2 regions of the Comamonas sp. Z3 genome follow, and region 2 is predicted to be linked to the other one. Evidence: riboswitches for the same ligand, from Rfam matches in the RefSeq annotation. Region 2 holds a riboswitch; the other holds the start of a gene.
The links. Region 2 has a riboswitch for cobalamin ahead of FSY59_RS26835 (ABC transporter substrate-binding protein). Riboswitches for the same ligand answer to the same signal wherever they lie in the genome.
Positions count from the first base shown of each region.

Region 1: linked by a shared signal. The riboswitch ahead of FSY59_RS04350 (iron ABC transporter permease) and the one ahead of FSY59_RS26835 (ABC transporter substrate-binding protein) in region 2 are both predicted to bind cobalamin.

Region 1 covers NZ_VOQU01000001.1:926,878-931,562, reverse strand. Annotated here, with positions in the region: gene FSY59_RS04370 (LysE/ArgO family amino acid transporter) at 1-211, opposite strand, end outside; gene FSY59_RS04365 (HTH-type transcriptional regulator ArgP) at 303-1,223, shown strand; gene FSY59_RS04360 (hypothetical protein) at 1,225-1,554, opposite strand; gene FSY59_RS04355 (DUF2721 domain-containing protein) at 1,569-2,063, opposite strand; cobalamin riboswitch at 2,377-2,621, shown strand; gene FSY59_RS04350 (iron ABC transporter permease) at 2,858-3,922, shown strand; gene FSY59_RS04345 (ABC transporter ATP-binding protein) at 3,919-4,685, shown strand, end outside.
Region 2 covers NZ_VOQU01000013.1:13,326-18,010, forward strand. Annotated here, with positions in the region: gene FSY59_RS26825 (ABC transporter ATP-binding protein) at 1-678, opposite strand, end outside; gene FSY59_RS26830 (iron ABC transporter permease) at 675-1,751, opposite strand; gene FSY59_RS26835 (ABC transporter substrate-binding protein) at 1,806-2,741, opposite strand; cobalamin riboswitch at 2,944-3,170, opposite strand; gene FSY59_RS26840 (GNAT family N-acetyltransferase) at 3,229-3,732, shown strand; gene FSY59_RS26845 (DUF1624 domain-containing protein) at 3,881-4,685, shown strand, end outside.

The sequences.
Region 1 (4,685 bases), on a different contig from region 2:
AGCTGGTCAGCATCTGGGCCATGCCGGCCACACCCAGCGCAACCAGCAAAGCGTCGCTGAGCACACACAGAGCCACGCAGGCCTTCACATGTTCGCCCTGCACTGCCTGACGCAGCACATACAGGTTCTGGGCACCGATGGAAACAATGAGCGATGCGCACACCGTGAAGCCTGCCATCCAGGCGGAATAAAAATTAGTTGTCATGTCCATGAGCCGTTGACTCCTCCAAACCGGCCCGGATTCTTGCTCTGCCCGGCAATTAAGTAAAATTACATTTACTCAATACAATGAAGAATTTCTAATGTTTGACTACGCAGGACTGGAAGCGCTTGCCGCGGTATTGCGTGAGGGAAGCTTCGAGCGTGCGGCGCGCAAGCTGCATGTCACCCCCTCCGCCATCTCCCAGCGCATCAAGTTGCTGGAAGAGCGCGTGGGCCAGGTGCTGGTGTTGCGCGGCACGCCTTGCAGCGGCACGGAGGCCGGCCGGCGCCTGTGCCTGCATGTGGAGCAGGTGGCGCTGCTGGAAAACGATCTGCGCCGCAAGAACCCCGAGCTGGTCCCCGAAGGCCAGACCGCCCTGCCCACGCTGAAGCTGGCAGTCAATGCCGACTCCCTGTCGACCTGGTTCATGGATGCCATGGCGGCTTTCACGCAGGACGGCAACGAGTTGCTGGACATCAGCATCGACGACCAGGACCACACGGCCAAACGCATCAAGGAAGGCGAAGTCATGGCCGCCGTCACGGCCACGGGCTCGGCGATAGCTGGCTGCAACACCTGGCCGCTGGGTCGCATGCGCTATATCGCCGTGGCCAGCCCGGAGTTTGTGCAGCGTCACCTGGCCCAGGCCGAGTCGGACCAGGAGCTGGCCCAGATGCTGGCCAAGGCGCCCATGATGTACTACGGCCGCAAGGACAGCCTGCAGGACCAATGGCTCCATGGTCTGGGGCTGGACGGACGGCGCAACAATGCGCGTCACTTTCTGCCTTCCAACCAGGGCTACACCCGTGCCGTGGAACTGGGCATGGGCTGGGGCATGCACCCGGCCCAGCTGATCACCCCACAGCTGGCCAGTGGCGATCTGATGGAACTGCTCCCTGGCAGGGATCTCCACATCCCCATGTACTGGGCCCATACCCGCAATGCCCAGGCCAGCCTGCGGCGACTGACCGACTGCATCATCCATGCCGCGGCCGCCTGGCTGGAGCCCATGCAGGACTAGCTCAGGCAGCAGCAGTCTTTTTCAGGCCGTAATAGAACACCCATGCAGCCGCCAGATACAGCAAGGGATAAAGCGCCAGATAAGGCGCCAGGTTCAGATAGGCCGACCACCGGTCGGCCGCGAAAAAGCCTGCATGCACCAAGGCCGCAAGCAATGCCCCGCTGCCCGTCAGCAGTCCGGCATAGGCCAGCAAGGTAGTCAGGCGCAAGCCCGGCCTGCCACGCTCGACCAGCCGCAACCGGCCTGAACGCAGCTGCACGGGAATCTGATAGAGGCGAGCGAGTGCCATCAGGAAGACGATGGGCACCAGGATCAGAGGCAGGAAAAACATGTCTCGCGGTGCAATCAGGGGCGATGCTCGGACTCCACATGGCGCGCGGCCGCCCTGGCCTGGGTGAGCATATGAAAGTCCAGAATGCGTGTCGCCATGATGGTCTCCCAGAGGAAGCAGCACAGCGCCAGCACAAAGGCCAGCACCCCCAGCAGGAAGCTGAACACGGCATAGCCGTGGCCGCTGACGCCGTAGGCCTGGCCCACGAACAGCAGCACGATGGTCAGCCCTATGCACATGCCGCACAGCGTCAGCAGCGCGATGGAGACGTTGGCCAGCCGCCCGCGCTCGCGCAGAAAATGCAGCTCCTTGAGGTGGCGGGCGATCAGATCGTGATCGTCCAGCGTGCGCAGGCTTTCCTCCAGCTTGCGGGCGCGATCAATGATGCGGGCCAGCCGCCCCGCTACGGAGCCAATCATGCCGGCCACGGCAGTCAGAAAAAAAACCGGCGCAACAGCGAGCTGAATGCTGTGGGTGACGGTCTGTGCGTCGATAGACCAGATGCTCATGATGTCCTCAGAATCGGGGGCTTTCTCAGCCTCTATTTTGTGCATAAATATCAGCTCAGTTTTGACTGCGGCCACTCAAAAACAGCCGCCGGCGACATTGCAGGCGGCTGCAGCCTGTTTGGGTATCGGATATCGATCACGAGCGGCGTCGCCACAGTGCCTGAACTTGCACCAGCGCCTCGCTGAACGCGGCGCCTACCTTGTGCCGTGCCTCGCTGCCCCAAAGGAATCGCCCTGAACTACCAGACCATATCTGGATGCGCTGCTATATAATTTTTCGTTGAAACAAGTCTCGGCACGCCCGTGCAGCAGGCTTTTTCTCCATGCGACAGGTGCCCGGTGCTTCATCGGGTTAAACGGGAACAAGGTTCAAAGCCTTGGCTGCCCCCGCAACGGTAAGCAGATCAAACCACTTCATGGCTTTTGCGCTTGCAGGAGTCTGTCACTGGTGTTCTACGTGGCCTCTTCGACGAGGTGCGCGGCAACGCCGGGAAGGCGAAGTGACATGCCTCGCGCAATCTGCCAGCCCGGATACCGGCCTGTTGAGCGCTGACCACCCGGACCCAGTTCCGGCAGTCGGCATGTGCAACGAGCGTCTGCGGGGAGCAGCGTGACGGCAACAGGCTGCGAGGCCCGCCCTCCGCCCGATCTCGTCACCGGCACGCAAACCGTCTGCCCTGGCTAATGACAATGAGACACCTTGCACAGGCTTTCGCCTCGCGCTTTGGGCCCGCTGGCGCCATGCCCACCTGGGGCCCCGCCCGGCTGCAGCCATGACCCAGCCGTTGACACAGATGTTCGTCCAGCAACGCCATCAGCTGAAGCTATGGCTGGCCATGTTGACGGCAGTGCTGCTGCTGTCTCTGACTCTGGCCATCACCTTGGGGCCGGTACGGATCGCCCCCGGGCAAGCCTGGCAGATCACGGCTTATGAGCTGGGTCAGCGCCTGGGCCTGGACTGGCCTTCAGGCAGCTGGAGCAGCGCCCAGTACCAGATTGTCTGGCGCGTGCGCCTGCCGCGCGTATTGCTGGCAGCCCTGACCGGCGCAGGCCTTGCGCTGGTGGGCGTGGCCATGCAGGCCATGGTGCGCAACCCGCTGGCCGACCCTTATCTGCTGGGCGTTTCATCCGGTGCGTCGGTCGGGGCCGTAAGCGTGCTGGCCTTCGGCGCACTGGCATTTGCCGGCGAGCTGGCCTTGCCGCTGGGCGCTTTCAGCGGCGCGCTGCTGGCCTGTGTGGCCGTGTACTTCCTGGCCCATGCCAATGGACGATTGCAGGCATCGCGACTCATTCTGGGCGGCGTGGCCATTGCCTACTGCCTGGGCGGCGTCACCAGCCTGATTGTGCTGACGGCCGATCAGCGCGAGCTGGCCAACTCCGTGCTCACCTGGACCCTGGGCAGCCTGGCCGGAACCCGCTGGCAGGAGCTGGGCCTGCCGGCTGCCTTGCTGGCGGCTGGCGTGGCCCTGCTGCTGACACAGGCCCGCTCACTCAATGCATTGCTGGCAGGCGAAGAGACCGCCGCCACGCTGGGAGTGGACACCACCCGCACCAGGCGCTGGCTATTCGTTCTGGTGTCGATGGTGACAGGCGTGCTGGTGGCGCTGACGGGTCCGATCGGCTTTGTCGGTCTCATCGTGCCCCATGTCGCCCGCATGCTGGTCGGCTCCGAGCACCGGCGCGTGCTGCCTGTAGCCGCTCTCACAGGTGCCATCTTCCTGATCTGGGTCGACGTGTTCTCTCGCATCAGCTTTGCCCCCGCCGAAGTACCTGTCGGGGTCATCACCTCGCTGCTGGGCGGCCCCTTCTTTGTATGGATGCTGTGCCGCAAGAGCGTGCGGGAAAAGGGCAATCCGTGAGTTCCGCATCCAGCTCTTCCTGCCTGCTGGAGGCCAGCCGCCTGCATTGGCAGACGGCGGCCGCCTCCATAGTCAAGGACATCAGCCTGCATATCAGGCATGGCGAACTGGTCGGCCTGCTCGGCCCCAACGGCAGCGGCAAGTCCACCCTGCTGCGCATGATCTACCGCATACTCAGGCCTGCCAGCGGTGCGGTCTGCATAGACGGACAGGACGTCTGGCTGCGCAGCGCTCGCGACAATGCCCGCTCCATGGCGGTGCTGACCCAGGAAAACGCCAGCGAGTTTGATCTGCGCGTCTGCGATGTGGTGCTCATGGGTCGCATGCCGCACCAGAGCTCTTTCGCCCGGGATAGCGAGCAGGACTTCCGCATCGTCGCCCAGTCCCTGGCCCAGGTCCGTGCCCAGTCGCTGGCGCAGCGCATGTTCTCCACCCTGTCAGGGGGCGAAAAGCAGCGCGTGCTCATGGCCAGGGCACTGGCCCAGCAGACCAGGCTGCTGGTGCTGGACGAGCCTACCAACCACCTGGACGTACGCCACCAGTTCGAGCTGATGAACCTGATCCGCAGCCTGGGCCTGACCACGCTGGCCGCGCTGCACGAGCTGCCACTGGCCGCCCACTACTGCGACCGTCTGTACCTGCTCAAGGCAGGAGAACTGGTGGCGCAGGGCACGCCGGCCCAGGTGCTGACCGCGCAGGCCATTGCCGAAGTCTACGGTGTGCGTGCCCAGGTACGCCTGAGCGAGCGCAGCGGCAGACCGCT
Region 2 (4,685 bases):
CAGCTGAACCAGGCGGCCCTGATGCATGACGGCCAGACGGTCGCAGGCCATGGCTTGGTTGAGGTCGTGCAGCGCGATCACCTTGGTGATGGGAAGCTTCCGGATCAGCTGCATCAGCGAAAGTTGTTGGTGGATATCGAGGTGGTTGCAGGGTTCGTCGAGCAGCATCAACTGGGGCTGTTGCGCCAGAGCCCGTGCAATATGTGCTCTCTGGCGCTCGCCGCCCGACAAGGTGTTCCAGCGGCTGCCTGCCTTGGATAGCAGGCCGACATCGCGCAGCGCATCTTTGACGATGTTCTGGTCGGAGGTCGACAAAGGAGCCAACGCGGACAGCCAGGGCGTTCGCCCGAGCTCCACGGCCTCGGCCACGGTGATGGCATCGAGGGTGTCGGCGTCCTGCGCCACCAAGGCCAGCCGGCGCGCCACGGCACGCCTTGGCAGGCGCCGCAGTGCCTGTCCCCCCAGCAGCACCTCGCCCGAGCTGGGCTTGAGCACACCGGATAGCAGTCGCAGCAGGCTGGATTTACCCGAGCCGTTCGGCCCTATGAGTCCCAGCATTTCACCCGGCTGCACTTGCAGGCAGACCTGCTGGACAATGGCTGTGCCACGCGCCTTCCAGCTGATATCGCATGCTTCAAGCGCGACAATGTCCGGCTTGGCGAGGGGGTCAGGCGTCATGCATGACCTCTTCGGCCTCTGAGCAAAATGCCGGCAAACACCGGCGCGCCGACCAGGGCGGTGATGACGCCAATGGGCAGAACCTGTCCGTTGATCAGGGTGCGTGAAACCACATCGGCGGCAATCAGGAAGATGGCTCCGATCAAGGCGCTGGCCGGGATCAGGCGCCCATGGCGCACGCCAACCAGCAGACGGGCCGCATGAGGAATCACCAAGCCCACGAAGCCAATCGCTCCGACCACGGAAACCATGACGGCTGTCATCAAGGCAGCTGCCAGCAGCAGGGTCAGCTGCACGCGGCGCACGGGCACTCCCAGCGCGGCGGCCGATTCGCTGCCGAAGGTGAACGCGTCCAGAGAGCGGGCATGCATCAGACACACCAGCACTCCTGCCATAGTCACCGATGCCGTCAAAACCGTATCGGGCCAGCGCACGCCGCTCAGGTTGCCGAGCAGCCAGAACATGATGCCGCGCGCCTGCTCGGCACTGCCGGACTTGGTGATGATTAACGAGGTCAGCGCATTGAACAGCTGCGAGCCGGCAATGCCGGCCAGCACGATTTGCCCGCCGTTACGCAGGCCGCCATTGCCAGCGGCATGGGCCAGCAAGGCCACCAGGGCAAATGCGCAAACCGCTCCGAGGAAAGCCCCGGTGCTCATCGATACCAAGCCCGCACCCAGGCCGGCGACCGAAACCAGCACGGCCCCCGTGGAAGCGCCTGCTGAAATGCCCAGCAGGTAGGGCTCGGCCAAGGCATTGCGCAGCAGGGACTGCAGAACAACGCCGCAGACGGCCAGCCCGGCCCCGCAGCTGGCTGCGACCAGGGCTCTGCTCAGGCGGTAATTCCAGACAATGCCCGCATTGATGGGGTCTATGACGTAGCTGGTGCCCAGCATTTGATTTGCGAGCACCTCGTATACGATGCGGGCGGAGATATCGGTCTCGCCAATCGCTATGCCGGACACGACGGCCAGCAGCAGCAAGGCCGCTGCTGCGGCCCCGAGCAGGGCGGCGCGCAGCAACCGGCCGGCCGGTAGATGCGGTCTGGAAAGGCTCGGCGTGTAGGTATTCATGGCTCAGCGGCCGGGGCAAGGTGCGCCGGCATGCGGACTTCGTTGATGCCTGGCTTATTTGGAGAGGCCTTCGATCGTCAGCACCGCATTGGCAATCTGCTCCATGCCGTCCACCTGGCGGATGGATCCCTGCAGGGCATCGGCGTCGACGATCACGATGCGGCCGTTCTTGACGGCATCCATGTGCTGGGTGACGGGATCCTTCTTGAGGAAGTCCAGCTTTTTCTGGTAGTCGTCTGCGGGGAAGCGGCGACGGTCCATGCGGGCAACGATCAAAATCGAGGGATTGGCCCTGGCAATCGTCTCCCAGCCCACGGTCGGCCACTCCTCTGCGGATGTGATGACGTTGCGCAAGCCCAGAGCTTGCATCATGTAGCCGGCCACGCCGTTCTTGCCGGCCATATAGGGGTCGGCGGCCAGGTCTGCGCTGGAGAACCACAGTGCGGCAGACAGGTTCTGGAGCCCGGAGGATTTGACCTTGGCCACGGCCTGGGTCTGGCGATCGCTCAGCGCTTTGACCAGGCTTTCGCCGCGGGCCTCGACATCAAAAGCCTGGGCCAGCTGGCGAATGCCTTTGTACAGGGCTTTCACGTCGTAGCTGGCAGTACGCGTGCCGTCCGATCCCACAAGATTGTTCTTGCCTTCGCAGTCGGCAGGCATGGCATAGGTGGCGATGCGCAGATCATGGAATTGCTCGCGCGTGCCCACCACGCCATCCTTGCCCACCATCCATTCAAACTGCGAAACCACCAAGGCGGGGCGCTTGCCGAGGACCGACTCGAAGCTGGGAATGTTGTCGGACAGGCGTGGCACCTTGTCGTTGACAGCCTTGAAGCGGGGCTGTACCGGGTTGAACCAGAGCGCTGTTCCGACAACCTTGTCGCCCAGGCCGAGGGCATAAAGCATTTCAGTGCCTGCCTGACCTATGGTGACCACCGAGGTGGGCGCCTTGTCGAGAGTGAGGGTGTAGCCGCAGTTTTGCAGTTGCACAGGAAAGTCGGTTGCATGAGCGGAAAATGCGGTAGCGAGCAGGGCAGTGCTGGCAAGGCTTCGAAGCAGCATCGGAATATCTTTCCAGAAGCGGCGAAAAGCACCTTGGAAGACATAGCAGGACACGCGCCTGAACTTTGCCTTGAGTGGCAGCACGTTAGCGGAGCGATGAAATGCTCACTTCCCGGACACCCCGCCGGCAATGAATTGTTGGTGCTCTGGCAGGTCTCCTGACTGGCAAATCATCGCTGGCTCATCGCCTTCCCAAACAGATGTTCAGTGGCTGTGTGATGGCTGGCTCATTGCCTACAGTTGCGGGGGCAGTTCCATTTCACGGGCCGGCCCCGAAGGTGCCTGACCACTGGATTCCCTCATGCATTCGCCGCAGCGCACGCATGTTCTTGTGAAACCAAAGTTGCGGTAATGTAGCTGATTTTGTAGCAACAGTCCCAAGCCAAGACGACGAATGAGCTCGGATTGCCTCTCCATGCCCCGCTTGCAAGACATTTCCATCCAGCGCGTTCGTGAATTGCATCAGGTTCACAGCTTTCTGCAAAGCGCACGTGTTTCCATGTTCGGAGGGCGCATCGCTTCACTGGAAATTCCCGAGGATCTTCGCCATTTCGAAGAGACCTATCTGTCGGGCAGCGGCTGCATGCTGGCGGCTCTCGATGCTGACCAAAGCGTGCAGGCCACGATTGCCTGCCGGGACTATGACGGCAGATTTGCGCAACTGGATTTCGGACCGCAGAAGGTGGTCGAGGTCGTGCGCCTGTTTGTCGCGCCGCAATTCCGGCGCTCAGGCGTGGGGCAGGCGATGCTGGATGTGCTGATGCACCATGCTCTGGCCCAGCAGGTGCAAGTGCTTTATCTGCACACCCATCCATTCCTGCAGGGAGCTCTTGAGTTCTGGCAAAGACAGGGCTTTGCGGTGATCGAGCGCGAAGAAGACCCGCTATGGCAGACCGTTCATATGCAGCGTCTCATGTGAAGCTTGGGAGAGCTGTCCAAGGCTCGGGCTGTCGACCGGGTCCTCGACCTGCGCATTGGAAGCGGAGGTGAAATCGAGCATGTCTGCGCCAGACACCGGGTATGAATTGTTATGATATTGATAATTCGATATCAATAAAGCCAACAACTTGTCCTCTCTGTCTTCTCCATCAGCAAGTGCTGGCCGTCTGCAATCGATCGATGCGCTGCGTGGTCTGGTCATGCTGTTCATGTTGCTCGACCATGTCCGTGAAACCTTTTATCTGCATCTGCAGGTTCCCGACCCCATGGTCGTGGCTGACACTCCGCCCGGCCTGTTTTTCCCGCGCATGCTGGCCCATTTGTGTGCGCCGGTATTCGTGTTTTTGACGGGCCTGGGGGCGTATCTGTATGCCAGCCGGCATGCCGGGGCTGCTCAGGCGCGCACCGCATCCGGCTTTTTGTGGCGGCGCGGCCTGTTCTTGGTGCTGCTGGAGGTGACGGTCGTCAACTTTGCCTGGACCTTCCAATTTCCTCCCGCCAAGATCTTTCTGCAGGTGATCTGGGCGATCGGTCTCTCCATGCTGGCCCTGTCGGTGCTGGTATGGCTGCCACGCAAGGCATTGCTGCTGCTGGGGCTGGTGCTGATTGCGGGGCACAACCTGCTCGATGGTCTGCATTTTCCTGCGGGCCACGTGATGCATATGCCCTGGGCGATCCTACATGACCGTGGCTGGCTGGAGCTGGCTGGAGTGCAACTGCGCACGTCCTATCCTCTGCTGCCCTGGATCGGCGTGATTGCTCTGGGCTACGGCATCGGTCCGTGGTTTGGCAAAGCCTGTGATTCGGCGCAGCGCAGCCGTTGTCTGCTGATGGCAGGCATTGCCTCCCTGCTGGGCTTTGCGATGCTGCGCACGCTCAATGTCTATGGTGATGCGCCCTGGCTGGCCGGTACGAATGCGCTGCAGACACTGA